Regions from separate parts of the Sporomusa rhizae genome, predicted to be linked through region 4. Evidence: riboswitches for the same ligand, from Rfam matches in the RefSeq annotation. Region 4 holds a riboswitch; each other region holds the start of a gene.
The links. Region 4 has a riboswitch for cyclic di-AMP ahead of SRRS_RS13580 (3D domain-containing protein). Riboswitches for the same ligand answer to the same signal wherever they lie in the genome.

Region 1 (7,760 bases), 810 kb from region 4:
GGCGGCCAAGTTTTTGCCAACACCGGCAAGGAAGCCGAAATTGCCCGGCATATTTTACTTGGTTTGGGCATCCCTGATGATAAAATTATCGTAGAAGGGCAAAGCTTGAATACGACCGATAATGCTAAGTTTTCTAAGCAAATTATTGATGAACGGGGCTTTACTAACCCGATTTTGGTAACTTCAGCCTTTCATATGGATCGGTCGGTACAACAATTTGCCAAGTTTAATATCAGCGTTACACCCTATCCTACCGATTACCAAACAAATACGAGCTTTTTGTTTGAATGGCACCTATTATGGCCGCGAGCCGATGCTTTCTATAATACTCAGCTGGCAGTCAAGGAATATCTTGGACTTGCCGCTATACGCTGGTTTTAATATTGAAAAATACCTGTCGGGATCATTATGAGGGGGAGTAGGATTTTGAATATTTTACTTATTGGCGGCGGTGGACGCGAACATGCCCTGACCTGGAAATTGGCGCAAAGCCCCCGGGTAAAAAAGCTATACTGTGCGCCAGGTAATCCTGGGATTGCAGCAATAGCCGAATGTGTAGATATTGATGTAACTGACAATGAAGCGTTAGGGAAATTTGCCCTTGAGCACTCCATTGGTCTAACCGTAGTCGGTCCGGAATTGCCGTTAACCAATGGTCTTGTCGATCATTTTGCCGGTTTAGGTTTAAAAGTTTTTGGTCCTTCCCAAAAAGCGGCACAATTGGAAGGATCTAAAGCCTTTGCCAAAGAAATAATGCATAAATACAATATTCCCACTGCTGCTTCTGCTGCTTTTACCAACGCCGACAGCGCTATCGCCTATATAAAGAAACAAGGTGCGCCTATTGTAGTTAAAGCCGATGGCTTGGCGGCAGGAAAAGGCGTAGTTGTAGCCATGACAGTTAAAGAAGCGGTTGACGCAGTAAACATGATGATGTGTGATAAAGCGTTCGGTCAGGCAGGAAGCCTGGTAGTTATCGAAGAATATTTAGAGGGCGAAGAGGCCTCGCTGCTGGCATTTACTGATGGCTTTATCGTAGCGCCCATGGTAGCCGCCCAAGATCATAAGCGGATATTTGACAACGATCAGGGCCCCAACACCGGCGGTATGGGGACCTATGCTCCGGCGCCGGTTGTTACTTCTGAAATCCGTGACCAGGTAAGGCGCGAAGTATTACAGCCGGTAGTTGATGCTATGCGCCAAGAAGGCATTATCTATAAAGGCTGCCTGTATGCCGGGCTGATGATCACTGCCAAGGGCCCCAAAGTTATCGAGTTCAATGCCAGATTCGGCGACCCGGAAACCCAGGTTGTACTGCCACTTTTAGATAGTGATCTGGTGGATATAATGGAAGCTTGCGTGGATGGTAGATTAGCTGATGCCAATATAGTTTGGAAACAGCAGGCTGCTGTTTGTGTAGTACTGGCTGCCGGCGGTTATCCTGGCAGCTACAACAAAGGCGACGTCATTTCCGGAATCGGCCAGGCGGAAGCCCAAGGCGTTATGGTTTTCCATGCCGGAACAGGTACCAAAAACGGCCAGTTAGTTACAAATGGCGGCAGGGTGCTTGGCGTAACCGCCGTAGCTCAAGATATTAAAACTGCGGTAGATAAGGTATACCAAGCAGTACCAAAAATAGAATTTGCCGGCAGACAATACCGGACAGATATTGCGCACCGGGCTTTTAATCGAAAGTAAGCGATAGCCGTAGCAAAGGGAGTGCCTACTTTGGATGCAGGTTTAACAGTTGTTAATCTACTTGTTATCGTAGCTTCAGTTATTGGAATCGGTATGACCGTTATTGGTCTGCCTGGAAATTGGCTGATCTTTTTTACTGCTCTTGGTTATGGATATTTAGATAACTTTAGTCATATGAGTAGTATGGTACTCATCATCCTGTTTGCTGCTCTGGTGATCGGAGAAATCGTTGAATTTATAGCGGGTTCGCTCGGAGCGAAGAAAGAAAACGCGTCCCGTTCAGCTATCATAGCCGCTTTTATCGGCGGAATTGCCGGTGGGATTATTGGTACGGGAATTATGCCGGGGCTTGGCTCTATTGCCGGAGCTATCGGCGGGTCTTTTACTGCCGGTTACTTAGCGGAGTATTGGGCCACAGGCAGCTCAGAAAAAGCAGGACGTGTTGCCAAAAGTATTGTTATTGGCCAAACTTTGGCTATGATTTTTAAGTTAGCAATGGCCATAGGGATGGTGGTTTTTGTGATCTCCAGACTAACGTGGCAGGTCTAGAACAGGAGGAAACATATGAAACGCCGGCAAATACTCGATGCTGCCTATACTGTTTTTTCCCGTAAGGGGTATCACCGCGCCACAGTTGATGAAATTATTGCATTGGCCGATACCGGTAAAGGCACAGTATACAACTATTTTGTTAATAAGGAACAGCTATTTTACACACTTATTAAAGAACGCAGCGCTAAATTTGAAAGTGAACTTAACGATATTGCCGGGCTGTCTGAACCTTCTTTAGATAAAGTGCAGAAAGCAATCAAGGTTTTTTTGGATTTTTATGTGGAAAACGCAGATTTGTGGCGGGTGCTTATGCATGAGATGCGCGGTCTTGGACATGAAGAACCATCAAGCTTCACCGAGGCGCAGCGGGAAAAGTACCGGGAAAGATTTCGAAAAACCATTGGCGTGCTGGAACGGATTTTAGAAGAAGGTATTGAGCAGGGGACTATTAGACCCTGTAACGCACACAAAGCGGCTCACGGCCTGTTCAGCGTAATTGTCATGATGGTATTCCAGGGGTTTGTTGGCCCCAATATGGAGTCTATTGAAAAGGCAGCTCATGGCATTGCCGACACTTTTCTCTACGGTATTGTTGCCCGATAACGTGAAAAAAGGCTTGCGCCTACTGGTGCAAGCCTTTCGTTACTAACCTTAGAGAGGGATGGCTTTTTGGATATAATAATTATATTTTTTCTTTTCTTTGCCTCGTTGCTTTTCAGCATTTATCATAGTATATCAATACTCTACCCTTTACTTTTCGGGCTTAGCTGCTTTACACTTATATCCCTTCGTAGAGGCTATACCTTAACCGATTTATTGAAGATGATGGGAGACGACTCAAAAAAGTCGTTGATTGTAATTAAGATTTTTGTATTAATCGGGATAATAACGGCGGCTTGGCGGGCTTGCGGCACGATTCCCTTTATCGTGTATTACGGCATAATGTTTATGAGTGCCAAGTACTTTATAGTATCGGCGTTCCTATTGTCCTGTCTGGTGTCCTTTTTGCTTGGCACTTCTTTCGGAACCGTTGGGACAATTGGGGTAGTGCTGATAGTTTTGGCGAAGAGCGGTAACGTTGATATAAATATGGCTGCCGGTGCAATCATTGCCGGGGCTTATTTTGGCGACAGATGTTCGCCTATGTCTTCAAGCGCCAACCTTGTAGCCGCTTTGACTAACACCAAGCTGTATATCAATATTGCAAACATGAATAAGACGGCAAGCATTCCCTTTGCCCTTTCCATCTTGGGGTATGTATATTTGTCTTATACCAATCCGTTGGCTTTTTACAATAATCAAATTGTAGATGAAATAATAAATTCTTTTGATATAAGCCTGATTGTGTTGTTGCCGGCGCTCATTATACTAGTGTTTGCTGCTTTCCGGGTAGATGTGAAGCTATCAATGGGTGTCAGTATTTTATTAAGTGTATTGATTGCTCTTTTTGTTCAACACATACCGTTTCTTAAATTAATGAATTATATTGCCACAGGATACCGTATGGAAAATGGGGGCTTCTTTGCCGATATAATTCGGGGTGGCGGGTTGTATTCTATGCTGAACGTTTCCCTCATTGTGCTGATTTCTTCAGCCTATGCCGGTATCTTTCAAGGGACTGGTTTACTGAGTGACATTGAAGTTTTTTTTGAAAAAATCAGCACGAAAACCAGTGTATATCTCACGGCTGTATTGTCAAGCATAGCCACAGCCGCATTTGCCTGCAACCAAACACTGGCCGTAATGCTTAGCCATCAAATTACCCATAAACTTTATGAAAGAAATCAATTAAGCAATTACCGGTTAGCAGTTGATCTGGAGAATACGGTAATAGTAATCTCTGCACTGATTCCGTGGAATATTGCCGGCGCTGTCCCTGCGGTAATGCTATCGGCAGATGCCGGATTCATCATTTATGCTTTTTATCTATTCTTAGTACCGCTGACTAATTTAGTTGTACGAACAAAGATATAGATATATTTTTGAGGAATCGCAACCAGTAAAATAGGTCATTGATATATTCAAAATGATGTTGTATGATTAAATAAAAAAATTTTGGAGGAGCCTGTCACCAGGCTCTTTTATTGTCTAAATGAGTCTGGAAGAAGACTCTTTTTTATTTGCGTGCTTTCTTAGGTGGTTTCGGCGGGCCGGAATGAGAATTTTCATTCTCTATATATACTATTTATATGAAATAAGTAAAGTAAATGAATACAAATTAATTAAAGTATGGTAAAATTAGGAAAAAGAATATAAAGATAAATGCACCAAAAAAAATATATCGCGGAGGTATGAATATTTTTGGTTTTTGAAAAATATAATTTGTTTTGAAGTTCCGATAGGATATAGATATGTTTTTAAATCATAAGTAAGGCAATCGCCGAATTCCAATCTCATGGAAGCGGGGGACCCATTTTCGGGGTGAATCCTGTAGAACAGGTAGGGCAAATTTCTTTCTGCCCGAATCCGTCAGCTAACCTCGTAGGCGTTGAAAGAGAAGGATGTGTTGTCCTGCCAATCATTAAAGGCCATTTACGAGTCTTTAAACATTCCTTCTCGGAAGCTGATTTTGTAAAGCTACTGCGTCATGCAGGATGAGGTAGTAAAAAAACAAACTACAGTTTTAAGGAGGAATTTTGAGTGGAGAAAATTAGAATTGGCATTTTTGGGTTTGGGAAGACGGGAAAAATTATTGCTAACGAATTCCTGCATGATAATCTATTCACGCTGGAGTGGGTAGTGCGTAAAGGCTATGAGGATCACCGGAAATATGCCAGCCGCCTATTAGGTCATGAATGTGACGCAGGGGAGATTTTTTCTATTGGGGACATTGACGATAATTTTTTTGACACAAGACCAATCGATGCTCTCATAGATTTTTCAGGGCTTACCGGGCTTTACTTATACGAAAAGGCTGCGTCAGCCGGGATTCCTATTATCTCTGCGATTTCCCAATATGAGAAAGAGGAACTGGACTTATTACAGTCTTTTGCTGAGTCTGCGCCGGTGCTTTATTCTCCCAACATTACATTAGGGATTAATGTTTTGCTGGTAGCCGCTCAAATTTTACAAAAAATAGCTCCTCATGCGGATATCGAGATTGTTGAGGAACATTTTAAAGGCAAAAAAGAAGTTTCAGGAACCGCCAAAAAAATAGCAAAAGCACTTAATCTCAATGTTAAAGAACACCTACATTCAATTCGTGTTGGCGGAATCGTTGGCAGGCACGAAATCATCTTTGGGATGCCAAATCAGACAATCCGCTTGCTCCATGAAAGTATCAGCAGGGCCGCCTTTGGGCAGGGGGCAATTTTTGCCGCCAAATTTTTATTAGGTCAACCCCCTGGGTTATATACCATGGAAACAGTAATTGCGGATATGTTTAGAAAAAACATTCCGGTTTACTAACCCTTTATGATAACAGTTTTTTAATAAATCACACCCACCCGTTATACGGGTGGGTGTGATTTATTATGCTTCTTCCTTAATAACCAGTAAGACCCCGGATAAGATTAGCAAGGCGCCGATCCAAAAGGTCAAGCCAACTTGCTCCCCTAAGAAAAGCCAACCTAGCAGGGTGCCAACCACCGGTTGAAAGAAAAAGTAAAGTCCGGCGCTTGTCGCGGTAACTATTTGCAGCCCTTTGTTCCAAAGAAAGAACGCACCTGCAGTGGAGACGGTACCAATATATAGTACTCCTCCCCACACTTTGGGCTGAGTAAGAACTTGAAGATCGCTTGTTGTTATTTCGGTGACAGCAAATGGTGTAATTACTACCGTTGCAACCAATATTGCGTATGTCGTAATTACAAGTTGTGAGTAATCGTTAGGCACTCGTTTTATGAGTACAGACATTAGCGCCCAAGTAAGTGCGGCTATTGCCAATATGCCGCCGCCAAGCCGGGATGAATCGCCTAGATCACCAATGCCAACAATCATTAGAACACCTGTAGTTGCCAAACACACTGATAATGCTTTTTTAAAAGTGATTTGTTCTCCTAATAAAATACGGGCAAATATAGCCATAAACGCAGGCGTTGCCGAAGTAATTACTGCGCCCATCTGAGCCGAGGAGAGCTGTGTACCGAGAAATTGCATCCAGATTGAAATTGAGTAGCCAATTATTCCGATGGCTATAATCAGTGGAAGGTCTTTTTTTCGGATTTGCCACGACTGGCGGGTAATAAGGCCCAATATACTCAGTGTTAGCAGGGCCACAAAATAGCGCAGCCAAACTAGCTCAATTGGAGATATAACTGCAAGCACAACTTTGCTCACTACATACATACCACCCCAGATGCTTGCGGCTAGGGTCAGGTATATTTGTCCGGCATAATTCTTTATCATTAACAATCCCTCCGTCTTTTAGTCGGTTATGATTTACAGACGGAAGGCCTATGCTCAAGCAATCCTTCCGTCTTAGGAATGGATTGCTACCGGAGTATCATTTTCAAAAAGAGGCTTAAAAAGCATCCGTAATCCTCCTTTCAACGGAAAGCGTTTTTGTCTTCAGTCACATTGTATCATAAGCATGGTAACCATACTATTATTAAAAATATAAGTACTTTTTTTGTGAGAAGCAACGTAGCATTAAAGTATAACAGTCTGCACAAATTCCGGCTTTTTTCATAAATTATATTGATGGTAACAAAAACAGGCTTTATTTTACATAACGGAATTTACAAAGTGAAAATCATAAGTTATCGGTCGCAGGAGGGATTAGCAATGTACTGTACTCAATGCGGTCAGCCGGTAGCTGAAGCAAGCAAATTTTGTTGTCAATGCGGTACCAAAGTTGCTCTTGCAAGCACTCCTGGGGACAAAACTTTGGCCAGCAGTAAAGAGGACATCCTGACGGCTGTTGCCGGAGCATTGATGCAAAATGATCATCTAACCCTGACTTACAGACAGAAAACAGATATTGGAATTTATAGCACACTGGCTGACGTCAATTGGACGGTGGGAAAAAAGAAAATCGAGTATTTTGCCAGTATATTAGCGGAAGAAAATTCTCAAACGATTGTTCTTTGGGAAATGATTAAGGAAACCAGTTGCGGATTCGACCCTGTTTTTTCATTTACTACGGAGAAATTTTATAGTGATGGCAAGACTACGTCCGGAAAAATAACCGAATGCGGGACTGGCTTAGACGAAAAAGTCATTGATTATCAATGGGATTATTCTCAGATAAGCCTTCAGATTCAACATATTACCCTAGCGAAGGGATGGCGTTTTAAAAAGGTTATAAACCAGGGAAATGCTTCTTATTAAGAACTAAAATAAAACAGGCTTGCTCCTTTTCTAAAGAAAGGTGCAAGCCTGTTGCATTACAAGCTTGCTTGTTTAACCAAGGCTCTAAACAATGCCAACATGGCAGGGTATTTTTTTGCTATCATTTCGGGATGCCACTGTACGCCTAGCACAAAATGGTCGCCAGCAAGTTCAATGGCTTCGATAACCCCATCTTTAGAATAAGCTGTGATATTAAAGCCAGGAGCGGCAGTTTTCAA
Region 2 (7,760 bases), 1.8 Mb from region 4:
AATAGAACAAAAGCAATGAGCGGCAATATGCACTCTAAAGGAACAGCGACAGTGACCAACTGTACTGTGGAGCAAGTGCCGATATTTGCCCCCAATATAATTCCCAGGGCCTGACGGAAAGACAGGTAGTCGGCGCTGACGATACCGATTGTAATCAAACATACCGTTGTACTGCTCTGAAATAATGCGGCCGCTACTGCACCCAACAGCAGGCCGCGCCACGGTGTCTTAGTCAAATTGACAAGCACCTTATGCAATTTATACCATAAGGCTTTTTTCAAGCCATAACGCATGATAAAAATGCCGCCAAGCAGCATACCTAACCCTACAAAAAATTCGACCATACCTTTTCCCCTCCAACATAATTTATCTCTACTACCATATGTTTGAGAGACCGTAGGTATGGCACATTTTTTACGGGTTATTTACTATGCATCATATCTTCAGAAACACTGGATAACTCTGTAGCCATGGATGCAAACCCTTGGCTGGCTTTCGCCATTTCCTGAATAGACTGTTCCTGGATTTGCACAGTTTTATCAATACTTACTACCTTTTGATTCATTTGCACGATAGACTCTTGGATTTGGTGTAAGGACGCATTGATGTTTTTAACTGACTCGGCGCTTACGGCAGCCAGCTTCCTAACTTCTTCAGCCACAACACTGAACCCTCTGCCAGCTTCACCGACACGGGCAGATTCTATAGCGGCATTCAATCCCAGCAGATTGGTCTGGTTGGACACGTTTCTAATAAAAGCAACAATTTCGTCAGTATGCTTAATGGTAGCAGCCAGGTCGCCACTCAGTTCTCCAAGTTCGCTGCAAATATTCGCCAACTCTTGTGCACCTGCCGCGATTTCCTCCATACTGGCACTAAATTCCTCAGACGAAGCCGCAAGTTCACTGGAAATAGACCGGATTTTCTCCTGATTGACAATAGCTTGGGTTGTAATAACACAGCCAATGGTAGCTGCCCTCTCTTTTATGGGATGCGCGCACGCAATATAAGGAATCCCAAAAGCCGATTGCTCCTTGGTTATCAAACGAATAACCTTACTGCCTGTTTTAATACATTGCTCACTGACCTGCCCTTGCATAGGCTGGCCTGCTTTAACTCCGAGGTCGAAAGACTTACCAGGCACATACGCAGTATAAAGTCCGTCTTTAATTACCGATACCCCTACATCCTCAATAATAAAATCATTAATGTAAGGGGCTAATTCAGTAAATAACCGCAAGATTTCTTCTCCGGAATGCCGTTGCATAGTGTCGCCTCACTTATATATTTTTTAATGCCATTGTTTTGCACTAATTAGTATGTAAGTTAGTTAATATTGGCTTGAAATCAAAGCTACTATCAATATTCTAATAAAGACCTGAATTACTTTGATAAATTCTATGCATAGCAGCATTTTCCTGCATTATGTTACATATTGCATTAATTTTCTCAATATTGTGTTTTATTTGTGCAAATGAAACGGAATAGTAGTAACTATTACATTCTTATTAAGAATTAGTAACGTTCTGAGAATAAATCCGGTTTGATTATGCAGCAGACGATGCCACCATTTCCTGGTCTCAAACTCCGGAATCACTACGGTAATAAAATCGTCCGGTTCTTTTTTACGCTCCAACCGTTCCACATAATTAACAAGCGGACCTATAACCAACCGATAAGGGGAATAAATGGTTACTAATTCAACATCAGGATTCCATTGCTGCCATTTTTCTTGAACTTTTTGGGCGGCAGTTAAATAAAAAAGAAAATGGCCGGTATGGAGAAATTGAGCATAGTTTATGCCTAATTTCTCCATACCGGCCTGCGCAGCATCCATAATACTACCTATGCTTTACCCGCCAGTATTTCCTATTTTGTTCTGCCTACCGCACAAAAACGGCCGCAGCCTAGATTTTTGATATAAACAGTACTACCGTCCTCATTTTTCACGGCCATGCAGTCGCCTACCAGTTCCGGCACCGTTACTTTTAGCAGCTCCGCAATTTTAGTAACAAGACTATTTCCCGGCTTCCAACGATCGGCTTCATAGTGTTCAATTGCCACAATCGACACACCTAACGATTCTGCCATTTCTTCCTGAGTCATGCCGCAGCGTTCACGTAATGACCGCAGCTTCTCACCAATCATTCTGATCCCCTCTTATTCATCAATAATAAAAATAATAATATCACATCAAGACAGTCGAAACTGCCCTAACTACGCCTAATCAAGGCAAAATAATAGACCGGTACAAAAATACCAGGCATAAGAAAAACCTCTTTGCCTCATACCTTCGTACCGGCCTACCCAACACCAAGCTTTTGCCTCGTGCCCTGTCCACCAGCCCGTTGGTCATGTTTCCGCTCGTATCTGAAGGCTGGTATCCAAACACTTTTTAGTGTTATACGCCACTCTTCTCCAGACATCTAAGTTTTTTCTCTAAGTTGTTTTCCAATATATATATTTCGACTCGTTCGCCGGTTTTTGTACTTATATCACTGTGACTACTAATGACCTTACACTCGGTAAGCCTTGCGACCAGCTCCTCAGCTTGGTTACTAAAAGTTTCCCTGAGTATCTGGCGCATTTCCTTTACTACCTGCCGCCCCTTATCGGTTTTGGCTAAATGAGTCTCCTCGACAGTGAGCACTCCTTTAAACCGTACGAGGACCATATCTTCAATAATATATGTCCGGGTTTCGACAGGTCCGCGCCCAACCTGGCTGCGCTGCAATTTAATAAAAGAATCACTTATAGCCGCTTCCAATACGGCTTTTTTTGGGGCCATTACTTTATCGTACCTCCAACTGTCCGGATTCCTTCTTGTAGAAGTCCGGAAAAACAAAAAGAAGACCCTAAAAGGTCTAGCGACCCCTTGCTTTAGCCTACGAAGTTAGCTGACGGGTAGGATGGCAAGAGATAAGACATCCCTTCTGCATTAACAGAATTAACCCCAAAAAGTGGTTCCTCCGCTTCCATACTGGAACTCGGCCTTATGCTGTTATAAATACTATACTCCCGGAACTGCTAAAAGAAAAGCTGCAATTAGAACAATAGCGGCTAACGGCAAATGGCTATCCTACAAATAAAGCAGGTATCACAGGAAATCATAGCTTACCTCATCGTTGCTACTTCTTTCTTCATTTTACCACGGCCAAATTGAGAATACCTTTAAATGGCGTTATTCCCATAATCTATTAATTACAATATTATAAAGAAAACACGACTTGCGCCGAGCCTTTGGCGAAAGCGGAAGTCGATGTTGCCCTTATCCAGGCGAAAGTTATATTTCTATCAGGACAAAAAAAGCCCTAGCTTATACTAGGGCTTTTTGGAGTCTCAATTTATTAGTAGAAAAATACAAAGTTAGCAATGATAATGCAGAGTAACGCACCAATCATCGGAATGGCCGTCCGTTTAACTACATCAAACGGGGAAACACCACCCATACTAGAAGCAACAACAATAACTGCGGTTATCGGCGAGATAGCCCGGGCGGCACTGGCCGCAAAGTGCATCGGCAGCAGCATTACAACAGGCGCAACCGACATTTTAGCTGCTACTGTCGGTGTCAGTGCGGCAAAAGCAAAGAACGGAGCATTGCCTGAACCCATGACAACCGAAGAAACAGCAATTATGCCGATCATAACCAGGATCATACCAGCGGCACCGAAGCCGGAAGTTTGCGCGGAAGCAATGATGGTATCAATTGTTCCAATAGTAGTAAGACCTTTGGCAAAAGTTTCACCAGCTACAATCAGGGTGATAACATTAGCCATTTGCATTCCCAGACCATCAAAGAAGGATTGGATGTCATTGAGAACTTTTTTACCATCTCTGTGACGGATATATTCAAAGACCATACCAACCGCAACACCAATAAACATGGCTTTAATAATATCCATCTTAATCCAGGTAATCCACAGGCTGCTGAAAATCAATATTAAAGCCAGCGGCACCGCGGGAAGAATTGCGTAAATCATCGGAGGAACGGTTTCATCTGAATCGGAAGCAGCTAATTCGCTAGCTTGAACAACATGTCCATCGCGTTTATCCATCCACTTTTGTACGGCAAAATGAAGTACGGCTACGACAGGAATTACAACTGCGGCAATAGGAATTTGGTAGTTAGTCCAGTAAAGTACGGGGTCAATACCCGCAGTGTTGGCCGAAAGGATTGTACCGGTATCGCTTGGGCTCCAGTCAAGACAAAGAGTTGTGGCGATAACTGCGGTAGCAGACAGGCGGCTTACGCCAAGGCTGATAAGTACCGGGAATACGGTAACCATAAGCAGCATGGCCAACCCGGAAGCACTATTAATGCACAAACCTAAAAACATACCCAAGACCCAAGTGCCAGCCATTACCAAATAGGGCGAACGGAAAGCCAACAGCGGCTTAATGGTCAGTTTTACCAGAGACTTACTTGCGCCAATATGATCCATATAGCGGGCAAAACCGCCTACGGCCATGATGTTAAGGCCAAGACCGGCCGCCCGTGAACTCATGGTTTGTTTTATAAATTCAAAAGCATCGACAAATACTGAGCCAGTGCTGGACTTAGCCGGCAAAATCTCACCAAGACCAAGCGCTACTGCAGCAAACATTAGGATTAGTCCAGCCATGAATAAAACAGGTTGCGGTTTGTATTTTTTTACAATAAGATACCCTACCCAAAACGTAACAATTAATGAAAGAACAATACCCACAAAACTTACCTCCTATTTTATTTTATACACCTTCTTAGTACCGGCTTCTTCCAGTTTTGTTAGTCCCCTCCTCTCAGCAGATTTCCTGCCAGCCTTTTACGTCGGTAATTCCTAATCCCGGAGCGTCGGGAATAATAAGCTGGTTTTTGCTAAAGCTTACGCCGCCCACAACAGGATCTTCAGCTAATAACACGGCGGCATCCAAATCAGCCCTGGTAATAATCTTTTTACTGGCCGCAATGCTGGCGGCGGCTGTAATTCCAACTTTGCTTTCCAGCATACAGCCCATCATACATTCAACACCCATTGTTTCAGCAAAATGAGCAATTTTGATTGCGTTGTGCAAACCGCCTGCTTTCATCAATTTAATATTGATTAGGTCACAAGCTTCCATTGCCAGCAGTTGAAATACTTCATATGTACCAAAAGCGGCTTCATCTGCCATAATATCTGTCTGTACATTATCGGTGACATATTTGAGCCCTTTGAAATCGTGGGCTTTTACCGGCTGCTCAATCAATTCAATGTCGAGCCCCATATCCTCAAACTTTCGGATAGTTCTGACAGCTTCTTTAGGTTTCCAGCCCTGATTGGCATCGAGGCGGATTTTGACATCATAACCGACAGCTTCGCGAATGGCTTGCACCCGCTTAATGTCCAGCGCCGCATCTGTACCTACTTTGAGCTTGAGCGCCTTATAGCCTTCGGCAACAGCTTCCAGCGAATCCCGAACCATTTCTTCCGGCGCATTGACACTAATCGTCAAATCTGTCTCCATAGCATTACGGTACCCGCCAAACAATTTGTAGAGCGGAATGCCATGCAGTTTGCCAAACAAATCATAAACAGCAATATCCAGCGCTGCTTTGGCTGAGCTGTTATGCAGCATTGAGGTGTCAATTGCACTCATAATCTCTTCCAGATTGTCAACATCCATGCCAATCAACTTTGGGCCAATGGTATCGCGAATGGCGGCAATAATGGAGTCTTGGCTATCCCCAGTAATAACTGCCGTGGGCGGAGCATTACCGAAACCAATCTCGCCGGTATCGGCAATAACCTTGATGATAATGTCTTCTGCCGAATTAACCTGCCGGAGAGCAGTCTTAAACGGTTTTTTTAGCGGTATACTGACTTTGCCAATCTTAATTGCTGCAATTTTCACAGGCAATCTCCTCCTTATGTTCGATATCTTGCAAGGTATTCCTTTTATGACATAAAAAATTCCAGCAGAACAATAGTCTTCAGCGGGAAGACTTTGTTGCTGGATTTTATTTATGCCGTATACTTGCGTAAAACTAAGCAAGCCCACGATAAACAAAGCAGCCTTATATGTAATTACTCGTTCAGATCAACAGGTAAGCCATTAGTTATTCGGGAAAACTTTTTCTGGGCGTCTTTATACGCTACCAAAATTGCTTTCTGCGACGAACCGAAATAACGGTTTTCCACCTGCTGTCTAATAGCGTCAAAATCGTCCCGCAGGTTTCTTCCATTAAATATACTACAGATAAAATCTGCAGTTACGGGTATCGTTGCAGAGCAGCCGCAATTTACAATTCTTCCGGTTTCCCGTTCCACAACAAAACCAATAAAAAACTGTCCATATTGGTGAGTAATCGGATTATGCTGTTGTGATTTAGCATTGCCTACAATATAGATAGTATTTTCAGCAAACATTGTATCCCCACACTAGACATATTTAAAATGAGTTGGTGCTTTGTTATTATAATGTATTCGCGCAAGAATGGGAAATTCCTTTAACTATCGAGATTTTCCTGTTAGGAAATATTACGAAGATGCGCCTTGTAGCAAGCCTCGGATCAAGTTTACAGAAATATTGCGCAAATCTAAATAAAAATCATATTTTCCTATATCGAAAAAAATTATGTTTACCAGCACCGACAATCATTCTCCCAGGAATGGACATTGACGATATAACAAAACTGCAGCTTAAACCGATTTTAGCCGTCAGACTAAGACAATATTTTCCGCAGCTTGTTTTTTAATAAAGTCGCACTTATGTTAAGGTAGATAAAGCGTGGACCCGCTTACGGATTCACGCTTTTTCTGCCTATCTATTATAGCAGCTCGCGCCTGAGTTCATCGGCCGATTTAGGCGACAGCCAGGCGAAAGGAATGTCGAAAACGGTACAGGCCCCGGTAAAGCCATGCTTAGCCAGGCGGAAAGTGGCCCGGGCGTAAGCGGCAAGTACACTGGCAGTGAACTCAGGATTACTGTCAAGCTTGAGGCCAAACTCAAAGATATGATTCACGCCAGGACTGGTTTGTCCGGCGCGGAAAACAAAGCCGCCATGTGGAATACCGGAATGTTTGGCCTTAAATTCTTCTTCTGAAACAAAAGTAACATGGGTCTCATAACCGACAAAGTAATGCGGCATTGTTTTGATAGCGGTTTCGATGGCGGCAAGATCTGCACCGGATTCTGCTACTACATAGCAGTCACGAATATGCACTTCATTAGAGTTGATCGCCGGATTTTTCCCTAAGCGAACAGCTTCAACAGCTTCTTGTTTAGGAATAGTATACTGCTTCGCGTTCTTAACCCCGGCAATACGGCGAATAGCATCCGAGTGCCCTTGGCTTACACCTTTTCCCCAAAAAGTATAATCCGTTCCTTGCGGCATAACAGCACCGGCTAATAAGCGATTGAGCGAAAACAAACCAGGATCCCAGCCAACTGAAATAGCCGCCGCTTTCCCGGCTGCCTTAGCACTCTTATCCATAGCAGCAAAATACTCAGGAATTTTAGCATGGGTATCAAAACTGTCAACTGTATGGAATAAAGCCGAAATTTGCGGCCCTTGTTCAGCAAGATCGGTAGCTGAGCCGCCGCACAACAGCATAACATCAATTTTATCGCGGTATTTTCCAACTTGGCTTATCGGCACAGCCGGTACACCACTCAGGGTACCGCTAAGGGAGCGACGGGAAAAAACGGCCACCAGTTCCATGTCATGATTTTTTCCTACCGCCAGTTCCGCCCCTTTTCCTAAATTGCCGTAACCAACGATGCCAATTCGTATTTTC
Region 3 (7,760 bases), 520 kb from region 4:
ACTTCAACTTTATCGCCGCCTACCTGCCGGACAAATTCATATACCGGATAAACACTAGCCAAGACTTTAATTTTAGGTTGCTGTGGAGAATTATCGCCCGGTGCAACAGTTTTTTGACCGCAGCCTGCAATCAAGGTAAGCCCGGCAATAAGCAGTACAGTTAAAAATACTTTTACTCTCATCATACACCTCTCATTTTATTAATAGGAATATTCTTATTAAATGGTAGCAGTTGTTTGTTTTTTTGTCAATAAATCCCACGAAGTTAATAGGATTATTCTTAATAAAAGTAAAATAATTAGCGGCAAAAATATTGCCGCTAAAATTATTGCCACTATTTTACTCATTTATACCAAAATCAGCTTCACTATATTTGACGACCCGAGCATATAACCCACCTTTACTAAGTAATTCCTGGTGAGTACCTGTCTCAACAATTCTGCCACCAGCTAAATATATTACCTGATCGGAAGCCATGATTGTTGACATCCTATGGGTAATTATAAAAGTTGTTCGTCCCATACTGGCTTGCCGAATAGCTGCCATAACCTGCTTCTCCGTATGAGCGTCCAAAGCAGCTGTCGGTTCATCTAGCAGTAAAATAGATGGTTCCGCAATGATCGCGCGGGCGATCGCAATCCGTTGCCGCTGGCCACCTGACAAATTTCCGCCTAATTCACCGACAACAGTATTATAGCCTTGTGGTAGCTCCATAATGAACGCATGAGCATTGGCCTTGCGAGCCGCCTGTTCAATTTGGCTTGAAGTAGCAGCAAGGTTGCCAAAGCGGATGTTTTCCAAAATAGTTGTATTAAATAAGACAGGCTCTTGCTGAATAAAGCCTATATGTTGCCGCAAATCCTTAATTTTTATGTCTTTAATATTTACGCCATCTAAATAAATAGCTCCCTGAGTGGGATCATAAAATCGTAAAAGCAGATTTGCAAATGAAGATTTACCAGCACCACTTGGCCCTACAATTGCAATAATCTCCCCAGGTTTAGCCGAAATGCTGATTGCTTCCAATACAGGCTTACCTGTTCGGTAAGCAAACGACACATCTTTAAATTCGACAACCCCCTGTGCTTTAGACATATCCAGATAACCATCGGCAACAGATGGAGTTTGTTCATTAAGCAAATTGTTAATACGATTCCAAGCTACTATTCCAAACTTTAAAAATGTCATCGCCTGACTGATCTTACGAACAGGCATAGGGACATTGATAATATAAACTAAAAAAGCAAACATCCCGCCGATACTCAAATCGCCATTAATAACTTCCCGCCCGCCATACCAAACAATTATCGTCAAACCAATAGCAGCAAGGAATTCTACCAAGGGAACAAGTATCGCGCTCAAACGCTGGGCTTTCAGCAAATCCCCCGCAGCCTGTTGAATTTTGTCACTAAATTTTCGATACTCATAATCTTCACGAACATAACTTTGCACAATCATTACCGATACCAAAGATTGTTGAATAATTGACGTTACCTTAGCCAAAGTATGTTCAACAAGCGCCCCCATCCTGCCAATTTTACTATTAAAAAAGCTGATAGCGACAATAATAAAAGGCAAGGTTGCGAATGTTACCATGGCCAATTTCCAATCAAAATAAATCATAATTGCCATGATGGCCAGTAGGTTTAGCGACTCGACAATGATATCCGGTATACCCACAGTTACCGCCTGTTGAATCAACAACAAGTCATTAGTAAACAATGAAATCAAATCACCGGAGGGCATTTTCATAAAATAAGCATAGTCGAGTGACTGTAATTTGGTGAACATGTCTTCCCGTAGCTTAGCCAACATCTGGTTACCAGCCTTAGCCATACGGTAACCGTAGAAATAGGAAAATAAGCCGCGGATTAGATACAATATTACTATCCCGGCAATAATAATATGCAAAAATGTGATGTTGCCGCCAGACAGCGCATCATCAATTAGCAGCTTTACGACTAACGGCGCTGCTAAGCCAGCTATACTTGCAATGATAAAACACACTATCGCCGTCGTGGCCTGCAGCCAGTAGGGCATTATAAATTTGCGCCAGTAAAAAGTAAACATAATAAATTCTCCACCATAATAACACTTAACTTACATAGTATGTACCAATTACTTTATTTAAATACCAGCATTTTTTAAAAAATCCTGCCAAACATACCCCTAATCAAAAAAATAAAAATGGGAAGGCTGACAACGCCTTCCCTTTTGTTCCTTTACATCACACGACGGGCGCCAACGTAACGCGGACCCCAATAGCTACTGTTCATACTGTCAATAGCTACACCGCGGCTGGACGTAGCACTGATAAATCTACCATCACCAAGGTAGATACCGCTGTGAGATGCTCCTGAAGCATAAGTGCTAAAAAACACTAAATCTCCAGGCTGGAGACGATTGTAAGATACATATCGTCCGACTTCAAACTGCTCATCAGCCATACGCGGCAGGTAAATACCACTCTGAGCAAATACATAACGGGTAAAGCCGGAACAGTCAAAACCACCGGGACTCGTCCCACCGAATACATAAGGTACACCAGTGTAGCGCATGGAAGTCTGAACAACACGCCGTATCGAAGCCGTTGAAGAATCACGGCTGACCGGAATATCCCTTCCCATTAGAGCACGATAAGTTTGCGCCCCTACTACACCATCAGCGTCTAGACCACGAGCCGCCTGAAAAGCCTTAACAGCACTAGCTGTTAATTCGCCAAAATCACCATCAGCTGATCCTGCGTTAAAGCCTAGACTATTTAGCTGGGCTTGAATGGCGACTACATCGGCTCCCTGGTCACCGACCTCATATGTACCGGAAGCATGGGCAAAAGTAGCGGTCCCAAAAAAGAGACAAAAAGCGACAACAAACCCGAAAAACTTTCCCAATACATTTCTCCTCTCGCTGGCCTCCGAGGTTAGCTGACGGGTTAGGGTTGCAGGCACCCTACGTAAGAAGCATAACACTTCTTACGTTTCACCCCATAAAATGGTTCCCCCGTTCCTGAGCTGGATTCGGCTTTCTACAATGCTCTTTATTCTTATATTCGTCTAAAAACTAAAAATTCCTGCCCAAAATCGTGTTTTTTTTACATTTATTAGGGTAATTGTTTTTATTAGCAAAGAATTTTCATTGATTATGTTTTTCTGTCTGCTGACCAAGTTCAGCGCGCAGCCAATATAAAGGACGTTGTTTTACTTCTTCAAATATTCTTCCGACATATTCGCCAATAATGCCGATTCCTGCTAATTGCAGTCCGCCTAAAAGCGAAATACTGGCAGTTATTGTTGCCCAGCCAGGAACAGCTTCGTCGGTAAACAATCTAATATATATTACATGCAATGTCAGAACGATACTGCCGAGTCCTAACGCTATACCTATGTAAAACGCAAATCTAAGCGGCGTTTTTGAATAGGCCGTAATACCATCTAAAGCAAAGTGCAGCATCTTTCGTAAGGAAAATTTAGATTTTCCGGCAAATCGCTTGGGAGCAACAAATTCGATATACGTTTGGCGATACCCGATTGCACTAATCATGCCCCTAATAAACCTTGCACGTTCCCGGAACCGCCGGAAGCTTTTCACCACCTGTTTATCAAGCAGTCTAAAGTCAGAACCGCCCTCAGTAACCCGTATATTTGACACCGCATTCATTAGTTTATAGAACATACCTGAGGTAAAGCTCTTAAACCAAGATACCCCTTCTGTATTAACCCGTATTGTTTGGACTACCTGAAAGCCATTATTCCATTGGGCAAGTAATTGCGGTAACATTTCGGGCGGATGCTGCATATCGCCATCCATAGTAATTACTGCATCCCCATCGGCATGGTCTAAGCCACAGGACAAAGCCACTTGATGACCGAAGTTTCGAGCTAAAATCAAGGCCCTCACCCGGTTATCAGAATTTACTAACCGTTCAAGGATAAGAGGAGTAGCATCACTCGATCCGTCATCGATGAAGATAAGCTCAAAATAATAAGGCTGCTGCTCCATATGTTTAATAACTTCCTGATAAAAGTTGTCGATATTATCTTGTTCATTAAATACTGGTACAACAATAGAAATTAGTTTTTTAGGTAACGGCATACCGCTCCCCCTCCTTGTCACCAATATATTATTACATCACCTGCCCATAATTGCAATTAAATCTTTAGCCAAGATTTAATACATTTAGCACCCAAACCGTCCTTGGCCAGTTAGCAGGATATCTCCTATAAACCGCGAAATTATTTTAGGAAAGGAGTGTCTGCCTTGGATAAACTAGAAGCTAAAATCCGCGCCGGTATCCGGCTTACCCGTAACGACGGCTTAACTTTACTTGCTTCTAATGACATAGGTTGGCTTGGATATCTCGCCGATATAGCAAGACAGCGTATCAGTGGCAATTATGTCTATTTTAATGTTAACCGCCATATAAATTTGACTAATGTTTGCACTGCCAAATGTAAGTTTTGTGCATTTGGTTGTGATAGCGACAGTGCTCATGCTTATGCCATGACCAAAGAACAGGTGTTAACTGTAGCGGCAAAGGCAGCTGAAGACAAACGTCTTGCCGAACTTCACATAGTTAGCGGCTTGCACCCTGACTGGCCTTTTGAATACTATGTGGATATAATTAGCGCCCTGCATACTGCTTTACCGCATATTCATCTTAAGGCATTTACTTGTGTTGAGATATGCTATTTCGCTAAGATTTCCGGTCAAAGCATAACCGGTGTACTCCAGAGGCTTAAGGCGGCTGGCTTAGGTTCTATGCCTGGCGGCGGTGCCGAAATTCTTAGTGATAGAGTACGCCGGGAAGTATGTCCCAATAAAGCTAGTGCCGCTGAATGGCTTGATGCGGCTCGCGTTGCACATAAGCTAGACATCCGCACGAACGCTAGTATACTGTACGGCCATATTGAAACACCAGAGGAAAGAATTGATCATCTACTCGCTCTTCGCACTCTGCAAGACGAAACAAAAGGCTTCCAAACCTTTATCGGACTTCCCTTTCATCCTGCTAACACCAGATTGTCTGAATCAATTAGCCGGGTTCCGGCTTGGGAAGATCTAAAAATGGTAGCAATCGCTAGATTAATGCTGGATAATTTTAATAATATCAAAGCATATTGGGTTATGTTAAACCCTCAGATTGCTCAACTTGCCCTTGGTTTTGGTGCTAACGACATCGACGGCACTGTCAGCGAAGAAAAAATCAGCCACGCAGCCGGAGCTAAAACCAGCCAGCTCTTAAGTACCGAAACAATCTTGACCTTAATTCGTCAGGCCGGACGTATACCTGTTGAGCGCGATTCACTATATAATATTATTAACATTTATGAGTAGTATTTATTAATAACTAAAGCCTGCATTGTCAATGAACAATGCAGGCTTTAGTACGTTTAACTTGTTTTATTACCTAATATCCTGCCGCAAAATAACAGCATCATGCAAATAAACATGTTTAATCTCTTGCTGCCTAACATCAGTATTCCAGAGAATCAATACCCGAACACACAAGGGAAGTGCTTCTGGGCATTCTATTTCTTGTGTCCCGAATAAGGGTACCTGGACCCACCCTAACCTTCTTGCACCGGCAGCGGGAAAAGTGGCATTTAGGTCAGGTGTCGAACTAAATATCACCGCACCAATATCTTCGATATCTATTGTGTTCTCACTCGTCATTGCCGTAAGAAGCTCGGCCACGCGTTCAAATATTTCTTCACGGTTATTGGCTGTAACGGTTGTCGCGCCACGAACACCACGCAACATCTAATGACCACTCCTAGAAAGTATTAGCAAAAGCTTCTGGTAAACATTATACGCGAAAAACCGCGAATTTCCTATAATTATTTAGTTGGTTATTTCAATATGCTTTTATGGTTTGTTGCAACGGCAGGAATTACATATGTGGCATTTCCACCAACCACACTCAGGACATACACTATTCGACTGATTAAGTTCAACATATTGCCCTTGTTCATACTCTTTCCAACAGAAAATTGATCCCGCTACTTTCTTTAATTTAACAGCCCTAGTATCTACCCATAGCTTTTGGTCAAAGACAGTAATTAATAATTCCTGACATTTTTTTTCGGGGTTATAACGATGATCTTCGGCAGGAAATACCTCCGGTTCATCTTTTAGGGTCAGAATAACATACAGGACACTGTACTTCACAGCCCCACCTCCGCATTTACCCGTTGACTAAACTTCAGATTGGCTAACTCCGACTTCCCTCCAAAGTTAAGTCTACTTCGTAATACCTATGTCTGCGGCAAGCGGTTTATACCCCCATGAACGTAAAACTTCAAGAGTCTTGTTCACAACTTTAAAAGTACATGGTTTTACTGCTTCACTAAGCTCAAGTCCAACATCAATGACAGCAGGTTGGACACCTAAGACGACAACCTCCTGTATCGGCTGCCCCACTAGTTCAATTGCAGTTAAAACATCCTGTATACCTATTTCATGCATTGATACCTTATGTTTAAAATAAGTTTTAACTTCTTCATTAGCAAAATGATAAAAATCTCCCGCACTGCCGCCGCCGTTTACAGCATCAATGATAAGCAGCCGGGTTGCTCCTGTAATAAATCGAAGCAATTCCATTCCCAGCGTGCCGCCATCCAAAATTTCAACGTTGTCCGGGAACGTATAGCGTCGGGCGAGCTCTTCTACCACCCGGACGCCAAAACCTTCATCTTGCATTAAGATATTACCGACACCTAAGACAACAACTTTATCCACTATCGCAGCTCCTGTTTTGCCGTACTTTTAGGACTCACTATGTCCCCCAAATCTTCGGGTTCTTCCTCCATATATTTGACTCCAGAGAACATAGAAGAAATTTCGCCGCCTTTTTCTACAAAGTCAGCTCTGATTGCCATATAAACATGCACAATGACAAATAGCATAATAAACCAAGCAACAAAGTGATGGATGATATGTACAACATATTCATTTACCAACCAGTTGTTGAACGGCCCAAAGACCTTGGCCAAAAAACGATTTGGCTCAATCATGTAATACATAGCAAACCCGGTTATTATCATAATGATAAACATTAAATAAACAGACAAATACCCCGACCTAGCCAACGAGTTTCTCAAATATGGTCGATGCGCTCCGCGCATAAACATATAATGCATTTGCGTATCCATTATTCCTGTCCAGTACAGTTTTGTCCAGGGCCTGGGCAATAACCTGTCACCAGGATTGATGATAAAACCATATATTCGGGGAATAAAAGAAGCAACAAGCACATATCCGGCTATAAAATGAATATATCTTATCACTTCCATTGACATTACGTTATTGACAGCAAAAGTAGGATCAATACCTTGGGTTCCCAGAAAAAATGGATTGCCAATATATAGCCCGGTAAAAAACAGGATAAACGTGCATATTACCATAATCCAATGGAAAATACGCAACCATGGGCTAAAAAGATAATATGATTTCATGGCTCCCTGACGCATACCAGTCATCCTCCTTTTGCAGGTTACAAATACGGATCTGTACGAACAACAGACAACTCCTTACCCTGACCGTCATACAGGTGAGTTGCACAAGCCAAACACGGATCAAAAGAGTGTACCACCCGTAGGATTTCCAGAGGCTTTTCAGCAATTTTTACTTTAGTTTCAATCATGCTGGATTCATAGGCACCATAACCGGCATTGGTATCACGAGGACAAGCATTCCACGTAGACGGAACTATCGCTTGATAGTTGTCGATTTTGCCATTCTTTATTGTTACCCAGTGGCTA
Region 4 (7,760 bases):
TTAGTAATGCTGCAATACGTTTATACCTGGTATTACTGCTCAGTCCGTCTACTCTGTTAAATTCCAACATTGATTCATCAACATAGTGATTGGTATGGAAAATAGCCTGGCTATCCTTCATTATGACGGCGTACTTGCCATCTGGCCCAATTTCAATAGTAGCTACTTTATTCCGGTCAGCCAGCATTAAATACTGCGGTCCTAAAAATAATTCAGTTCTAGCAATTGCTTCGTCTACACTGCCACATTCATTTAATAATTGCTCATAGAGCGCATGGGTATATGGCAGTATTTTTCTTTCTTTAAACGCTATAGATCCTGCTGATGCACTGATTGTAACTAATCCTTTTTCATTTATTCCTGCTTTTAGTCCCTTATGATTGCCGTCAATAACAAAAAGTCCAATATATTTGTACCCGTTTGCTGGTGAAATTAATTTTAATTTTTGATGATGATCAGGAGCCCAATCACGATTTTTAACGATTAAACTTCCACCTCCTTGAACAATATTGCCATTAGCAGCCCAAAGTGTGCATGCGTGTGCCTGTAAACCAAAAGTAAACATAATCAATAATAGTATTACAATTACTATCGTCCTTTTCACAATATCACTCCGATACATAGAATATAAATTATTGATTTTTACCGATACTTATTTTCGCTGTATTTATTTTACTACATTTCCAATAAAACAGTAGAGTTTAAGGCAAAAAACTGGCCGACAGTGAATATGTTGGCCAGTTGTAGTTTCATATAGTTTATTGAAGTCTCTTCGCACGGTGAAGAGATGGTATGTCTAATCTCGGCACATAAAAAAGGCTAGTAGATTAATCTACTAGCCTAAAATTTCTGGTGGGACTAACTGGACTCGAACCAGTGACCCCTACGATGTCAACGTAGTACTCTAACCAACTGAGCTATAATCCCTTACTACGTATGTAATTATATTACGGTTAACTTTAAAAGTCAAGCATCCAGAAATATAAATTAATATAAGATATTATTAGCAATTACTAAACGCTGAATTTGATTAGTGCCTTCGTAAATCTGCATAATCTTAGCGTCGCGCATATACTTTTCTGCCGGATATTCTTTGGAATACCCATAACCGCCAAGTACTTGTACGGCATCGGTTGTAACCTTCATAGCCGTATCGGCAGCAAAACATTTGGCTATGGCGGATTCCTTAGCATAGTCAACTCCTTGGTCTTTCATCCAGCAAGCTTTATATACCAAAAGGCGAGCTGCTTCGATTTGCATAGCCATATCTGCTAACATTGCTTGAATAAGCTGGAACGAAGCAATCGGCTTATCAAATTGAACACGCTCTTTAGAGTATTTAACAGCAAGCTCAAAGGCAGATTGGGCCAAGCCTACTGAAACTGCGCCGACAAATGGACGGGCTGCATCCAGAGTTTTCATTGCAATTTTAAAGCCTTCTCCTTCGCGGCCAATCCTGTTAGCTGCAGGAATACGCACATTCTCCAAAACCAATTCACAGGTGTTAGATGCTCTGATGCCCATCTTCTCTTCTTCTTTACCTACAGAGAAACCAGGGGTGCCGCGCTCAACGATAAACGCGGTTAACCCACGGATACCGGCTGTTTTACGTGTATTAGCAAAGATTACAAAAATATCGGCAATACCACCATTGGTAATAAAGCACTTAGTACCATTAAGTATATAGTGTTCACCGTCTTTGACTGCAGATGTAGCAACGGCTCCGGCATCAGATCCGGCACCTGGTTCGGTTAGTGCAAAAGCAGCCAATTTACCGTTATTTATGATATCAAAAAACTTGCGTTTTTGATCATCATTGCCTAACAATACCACTGGATACGAAGCTAATGCGTTTGCAGCTGTTGTCGTGGCAACACCAGCGCAACCTTTGCCTAATTCTTCATAAATAAGAGCAATTGAGAGAGCTTCGAGACCCGGACCATCATACTCTTCAGGAACGGTTAGATTAAGCAATCCAGCTTCGTCCAATTTTTTCCAAAGTTCTGGAGGAACCACGCCTTCTTTATCCATTTCTAAAGCGTGAGGAGTGATTTCTTTAGTAACTAATTCTCTAACCATCTTTTGCAGATCCAGTTGATCGGGAGTAAAGTTAAAATCCATGCTTTGCCTCCTTGTTGGTGACATGATACCAAAAAATTCTAATGATAAGTATACCTTATAATTTTTTTTTTGTTAACACCTAATAGCGAAAAAAATAAAAAAACGCTATTTTAATAACAATTTAGCGCCTATTGCAAGTAATACCAGTCCAAATATCTGCTGAGGACTGCATGACATACGCTCAAGACCGAAGCCGCCAAAGTGGTCAATAATTATAGCCGTTAAGACTTGCCCAACAATAATAGCCGTTGTAGCATTAGCTACACCGACTCCCGGAATACTAGCTGCTACTAAATATATTATAGCTACGCCAATAAAACCACCCAGCCATGAATACCAAGGTGCATCTTGCCATGCATACAAATTACCTTTTCCCATTTTAAAGAAAAAAAGCAAGATCACAGCCAAAATAGTTCCCGTAATATGGACAAAAAAAGTAGCTTCTAGAAGACCGATAACTTTACTTAATGCAGTATTAAGCGAACCTTGTACTGCCATTAATACCCCTGAAACCAATGCTAATACTAATGGCAGCATTTCGTTCGAAATAAAGTTCAAGCCTAAACACGCCCCCTTGTACTATACATAATTATAAAGTAGACTTAGCTTCAGATTGGGTTTTAACCCCATCAGAAGGTTAGTCACAGGATAAAAATAGTATAATACTTAGGGCCTGTTAATATTCCGGGAAGTTAGCTATTATAAAAAGAAAAGCAGGCCACGGCCTGCCAACTTTCTTAGTCCAGCACGTATACTGTAACTTTCTGCAATCCAAAGTTTAACGCTTCGCGGTGGCTGTCAAAAGCTAAGTCAATACGGTTGCCTTTAATAGCACTGCCAATATCGTCAGCTATCGCATAGCCGTACCCCTTAATATACAACCTAGTCCCCAGAGGAATCACTGATGGATCAACAGCAACCAAGCCCTTCCGCAAAAGGCTACCGGAATAGGTGCGGTTTCCATTACCTGGGTCAAACGCACTATAGCCTGATGCTCTCATAATAAGGGAACGACTGTATCTGCTGGGTTCACCAGCCAACCGTTCAAGATAGACAAAGTTTTCTTTGTCTATAATCCCATTTACAGTAAGGTTAGCACTTTGTTGAAATTCTTTTACGGCTTTTGCGGTAACAGGACCAAAAACCCCATCAATCTCTCCGGCATAAAAACCGCCATCTGCCAGCAGCTTCTGTACCAATCGTACGTCATCACCGCGTGCCCCGATAGTTAAGGCCGCCATATCCTGCGGCGGTGCAGCCAATCCGACAGCCGGGTTGGTAGTTAAGCACAACACGGTAAATACAAACAAAATTGCAAAAAATGCTCTCTTCAGTTGTACCACCTCTCTTTATTTATGCCTCCGAGGTTAGCTGTCGGGTTAGGGTCAAAGAGAAGAAAAGAGAATCACCCCTCCGCCATAGCGGATTTCACCCCTGTATATCTATTGGTTCCCCCGTACCTTATAAGGATTCGGCATTATAAATAATAATACACATTATTGTAAAATTGGTCAAATTTCTTAAATAGCTAAATTTTTATGTTATCACTAAATAGCGCGAATTGTTTCCTATTTATGACACGTTAACTAATTTTATATTCCTAAGACTGTGTATAGTTCCTTATTGGCCACACCGGTAACAGGTATTCCCTTATCTGCCTGGAAAGCTTTAACGGCTTCTTCGGTCATAGTGCCAAACAAACCATCTGCCCTGCCTTGAAAATACCCCAGTTCTTTAAGTTTCAGCTGTAATACTACAACATCAGCGCCGGATGTTTTTAATTTCAGATTCCTATTTACACTTACTTTTCTGTCTTCAATTCGCACCGGAGTTCCAATAGGAATCCATTCGAACAGTTCTTCGATGTCTTTATTACGCATTCGGATGCAGCCATGACTGGCAAACTGGCCAATTGACCATGGCTTATTAGTACCATGAATACCATAGGTGCCCCACGGTACATTTAGGCCCATCCACCGAGTCCCAAAACCTGTTCCCCAGTCGTAATCCTTCCAAACTACATTCCATTCACCTATTGGTGTCGGAGTTTTACTTTTCCCTACCGCGATGCGATATTTTTTATATAATTGCTCGTCATTATAAAGTTCGAGCACCCTTGACTGTATCTTTACCACAATACTTACTTTGCCTTTGGGAGATTCTGTCGGTTGGTTTGTTCCAATTGATGCAAACTCTTGTTCATCTATGTACTCGAAACTAATTATGCTAAACGCAATACTAATAATAGCCAAAATTACAATACTATAAAATATCCGGGATCGCCTAATTCTGAGAGACCGGAATGAATTCACTAAACTCCCTCCTCATGCAAACTACTCTTCCACAAAATATATGCGCATTTTCAAAGGGGTATGAAAAGAGGAATAAAAGAAACCGGCCATTGGCCGGTTAATTTAAAACGTACACTTTTACTTTTTGAATACCATAGTCAAGAGCTTCCTGTCTTGTGTCGAAAGCCAAGTCAATCCGATTGCCTTTAATGGCACTGCCTTGATCCTCAGCTACAGCCGGGCCGTAGCCCTCGACCCAGAGTTTTGTTCCCATAGGAATTACTTTAGGGTCAACAGCTACTACCCCTTTTTTTACTTTGCCACCCACATAGGTTGAATTATTCCATTTGCCGTTATCGAGCATTCCTGGACCGTAAGCAGTCGCAGTCATATCAAGCATTCTGCGGTAATTCTCCGGTGCTCCAGCAAGTGTGTTATTATTTTCAACCGCTTTAGGGGTTAGGTTATTGCTGTTATTAAACAACTGTGAAAGAAGTGCAATTTCTTTCTGATAACCAGCGAAATGATTGGTTACTTCTCCTTGCACTTTCTCTTGTACTTTATTGCGTACTGTAGATTCTACCATCTGAGTAAGATTATCCCGCGAAACAGTCTGCTCTTTCGGTGTTAATTGTTCAGCAAGTGCGGTAATATTATTAGCAACAGTAGCATTTCCAGAACGTTCCAGAGCCGTTTGCGCTATTCTGCCCAATAAGGCTTGCCTATCACTTGCATTTAACGTCTCTTTTACTTTTATTAACTCTTGTATCTGGGTGGCGGTTAGGTTGCCGGCAACTTGGGCCAGTTTATCATCCAAAAATGCTGCATTGGCTTTAGGTACTACAGGCGTAAAAAATGGCACTGAAAAAACCATCAACAGGATCGCGGCTATTTTTTTCTTCAAATATAAAACTCCTCTCATTTGATGGCTTGGCTCAGTAGACATTTTATCATATGGTTTACATAAATAACAGAGGGAAAATTGAACAAATAAAAAGCCTGAATGTTATCATTCAGGCAATACCGACGTATAATCAAGCCGTTATACTGTTTTCTGCAAATATTGGTACTACTGACAACGTGTCATGGTTTAAGCAATAGGCGATATCTTGTTCAAAGCCTATACTACTTAAATATTTGGCATGTGATGATTCGGAAACGCGGTTTAGCAGATCATTTTTAAAATCACAATACATTCCCTTGGCAGCTAAAGCAGTATCGCTAAGCTTAGACATGCTACTTAGTCGTTCTGCAAGCAGACCAGCACATAAAGTATCTTCTAACGAAAAACGCCCTTCGGAGCCTGCACACAAAATAACTATGTTTTCCTGCTGCTGACGCAAAGCGTTAGTAACAGCAGCCGCGTTAACAAAAGCTGCTACATATACTCTGGGAAGTGAAGCCGCTTTTGTCAATGCCAGGGTTCCATTGGTAGTTGTCATAACGAGGGTTTTATCAGCAATTTGTTCTCTTGTATATTCATAGGGCGAATTTCCTAGGTTAAACCCTGGTATAAGTAAGCCCTCCCGTTCCCCAGCCAGGAATACTTCAGGATATTTGTTCTTGATCTGGAGGGCCTCTTCCACCGTTTTTACCGGGATGATTCGCTTACAACCGTTTGCGCAGGCTGTAGCAATACTTGTAGTCGCGCGAAAGGCGTCAATAACTACCGCAGCGTAACCGCCATATTCCTTAGCATTAAAGTCGTTAGGTGTAAAACAAATATCAATGTTCAACTATATATGTACCTCGCTTGATTTAAATATATTTTTTAAAGTTATTTTGCCAATTGGTATAGTGTTTCTGTTAATACATCTAATCCTGCTTCAATGTCTTTCGGGTTAATGTATTCGTTCTCGTTGTGACTCACGCCGTCTTTACAAGGAACAAATATCAATCCGGCGGGTGCTACATAAGCTATGTTCATGGCATCATGCCCCGCACGGCTATCAAGCCTAAGGCTGGACAGTCTCAGTTTGGAACACACAGTTTCGATAATCTGATTCAAATTTTGACTGAGAGAAACCGGCTTTTCAGATGCTAATACTTCAATAGCAACTGCAGTATCATTGTCGTCGGCAATAGAACTTACCGCGTCTTTTATTTCCTGCAGCATTTCAACAATACTCTCATGCTCTGTTCCTCGTATATCAACCCACATTTCGACTTTTCCGGGAATTACATTAATAGCGCCAGGACGTGTCTTCAATATTGTTACTGTTCCAATGGCGCCTTTGTATTCATATTCGGCCGCAATGTTCCTAATGGCCAACACTATCAAAGATGCACTCACTAAAGCGTCTTGTCGTTCTGCAATGGAGATTGCGCCAGAATGACCAGGCATCCCAGTGACTGTTATCTTTAGTCTAGTAGGTGCGGAAACTCTATCTACAATACCAATATTGATACTCTTCTCATCTAAAAGTTCACCATGCTCAATATGCAATTCTACAAATCCTTTAATACTATTAGCTGGTCGCGCCGCATTTAGAGCGTTATCAATTTTAAGCCCGATTTTTTCTAACTCTGAGGCTAAGCTAATTTCTTCGTGGTCCTTAATTCGTTTCAATACAGCAGGGTTAGTTAGTCCGGCCATTGCCTTACTTCCTATAGTGGCAAAGGAAAATCTGCTGGATTCTTCAGCGGCGAACACAACGACCTCTAAAGGATGTTTAAGTTCATCTCGAGTCTTTAGACGACTGACAGCCGCTAGTCCACACACTATTCCTAGCACCCCGTCGTACTTTCCTCCGGAAGGTACGGTGTCAAGATGAGAACCTGTCATCACAGTTGCAGCCTCGGGATTAATTCCTTCTGGTTCATACCGCCCGATGATATTTCCAATAGCATCAGTAATTACGGCAAGACCTGCACTTTGCATTAGTTCAATGATATATTTTCGCGCTTGAAGATCATCATCAGTAAAAGCCAGGCGTGTGATACCAGACGCATTTTGTCCAAACTGAGCGATATGCTCTATTTGTGCCAAAACCCAGGATATGTCTTGCGAGTTATTAGTTTGAATAGCCATCGCCCCCTTAAATAAATCTCTACTGACAGTATAACTCTATTTTGGTAAAAATTCCATAATCGATTTTAAAAGATAAAACGCTTGGATTTCCAAGCGTTTTTATCTTTTACCCTAATATTCCTTGTTTTACAGTGTCTAGACCAAGACGATCGATCATCATTCCGATACGCTCGAATTTGCGGGCGTTTTCTTTATAGTATGCAATTACTTTTTCAATAATCGACAGCACTTCTTCTTGTGGAACCTGCTCAATTAATACATCGCCAATTCTCGCTCTGGCACCAGCACAGCCACCGATAACTATCTTCCAGCCTTTT

Region 1: it holds a riboswitch for cyclic di-AMP, as region 4 does, so the genes downstream of both, SRRS_RS17520 (4-hydroxy-tetrahydrodipicolinate reductase) here and SRRS_RS13580 (3D domain-containing protein) in region 4, are expected to answer to the same signal.
Region 2: it holds a riboswitch for cyclic di-AMP, as region 4 does, so the genes downstream of both, SRRS_RS22085 (DUF2294 domain-containing protein) here and SRRS_RS13580 (3D domain-containing protein) in region 4, are expected to answer to the same signal.
Region 3: it holds a riboswitch for cyclic di-AMP, as region 4 does, so the genes downstream of both, SRRS_RS10845 (C40 family peptidase) here and SRRS_RS13580 (3D domain-containing protein) in region 4, are expected to answer to the same signal.

Annotation. Positions count from the first base shown of each region.
Region 1 is NZ_CP156925.1:3,698,138-3,705,897, reverse strand. Features, by position in the region: gene SRRS_RS17545 (YdcF family protein) at 1-381, shown strand, start outside; gene purD (phosphoribosylamine--glycine ligase) at 427-1,698, shown strand; gene SRRS_RS17535 (DUF456 domain-containing protein) at 1,729-2,247, shown strand; gene SRRS_RS17530 (TetR/AcrR family transcriptional regulator) at 2,263-2,853, shown strand; gene SRRS_RS17525 (Na+/H+ antiporter NhaC family protein) at 3,073-4,224, shown strand; cyclic di-AMP (ydaO/yuaA leader) riboswitch at 4,619-4,754, shown strand; gene SRRS_RS17520 (4-hydroxy-tetrahydrodipicolinate reductase) at 4,891-5,658, shown strand; gene SRRS_RS17515 (DMT family transporter) at 5,722-6,597, opposite strand; gene SRRS_RS17510 (hypothetical protein) at 6,976-7,521, shown strand; gene SRRS_RS17505 (gamma-glutamyl-gamma-aminobutyrate hydrolase family protein) at 7,578-7,760, opposite strand, start outside.
Region 2 is NZ_CP156925.1:4,717,539-4,725,298, forward strand. Features, by position in the region: gene SRRS_RS22065 (Na/Pi cotransporter family protein) at 1-344, opposite strand, end outside; gene SRRS_RS22070 (methyl-accepting chemotaxis protein) at 422-1,267, opposite strand; partial or broken gene SRRS_RS22075 (APC family permease) at 1,463-1,744, opposite strand; gene SRRS_RS22080 (helix-turn-helix domain-containing protein) at 1,870-2,148, opposite strand; gene SRRS_RS22085 (DUF2294 domain-containing protein) at 2,402-2,788, opposite strand; cyclic di-AMP (ydaO/yuaA leader) riboswitch at 2,868-3,003, opposite strand; gene dcuC (C4-dicarboxylate transporter DcuC) at 3,348-4,709, opposite strand; gene SRRS_RS22095 (dipeptide epimerase) at 4,783-5,874, opposite strand; gene SRRS_RS22100 (DUF3870 domain-containing protein) at 6,048-6,389, opposite strand; gene SRRS_RS22105 (diaminopimelate dehydrogenase) at 6,791-7,760, opposite strand, start outside.
Region 3 is NZ_CP156925.1:2,366,802-2,374,561, reverse strand. Features, by position in the region: gene SRRS_RS10855 (metal ABC transporter solute-binding protein, Zn/Mn family) at 1-185, opposite strand, end outside; gene SRRS_RS10850 (ABC transporter ATP-binding protein) at 340-2,070, opposite strand; gene SRRS_RS10845 (C40 family peptidase) at 2,223-2,891, opposite strand; cyclic di-AMP (ydaO/yuaA leader) riboswitch at 2,895-3,033, opposite strand; gene SRRS_RS10840 (glycosyltransferase family 2 protein) at 3,133-4,092, opposite strand; gene mqnE (aminofutalosine synthase MqnE) at 4,258-5,334, shown strand; gene aroH (chorismate mutase) at 5,404-5,760, opposite strand; gene SRRS_RS10825 (hypothetical protein) at 5,866-6,168, opposite strand; gene SRRS_RS10820 (HyaD/HybD family hydrogenase maturation endopeptidase) at 6,241-6,738, opposite strand; gene cybH (Ni/Fe-hydrogenase, b-type cytochrome subunit) at 6,738-7,469, opposite strand; gene SRRS_RS10810 (nickel-dependent hydrogenase large subunit) at 7,493-7,760, opposite strand, start outside.
Region 4 is NZ_CP156925.1:2,885,144-2,892,903, forward strand. Features, by position in the region: gene SRRS_RS13560 (carcinine hydrolase/isopenicillin-N N-acyltransferase family protein) at 1-604, opposite strand, end outside; tRNA gene SRRS_RS13565 (tRNA-Val) at 851-927, opposite strand; gene SRRS_RS13570 (acyl-CoA dehydrogenase family protein) at 988-2,121, opposite strand; gene SRRS_RS13575 (DMT family transporter) at 2,227-2,679, opposite strand; gene SRRS_RS13580 (3D domain-containing protein) at 2,859-3,464, opposite strand; cyclic di-AMP (ydaO/yuaA leader) riboswitch at 3,463-3,608, opposite strand; gene SRRS_RS13585 (L,D-transpeptidase family protein) at 3,714-4,433, opposite strand; gene SRRS_RS13590 (3D domain-containing protein) at 4,531-5,316, opposite strand; gene SRRS_RS13595 (2-phosphosulfolactate phosphatase) at 5,447-6,148, opposite strand; gene SRRS_RS13600 (Zn-dependent hydrolase) at 6,190-7,443, opposite strand; gene SRRS_RS13605 (NAD(P)/FAD-dependent oxidoreductase) at 7,550-7,760, opposite strand, start outside.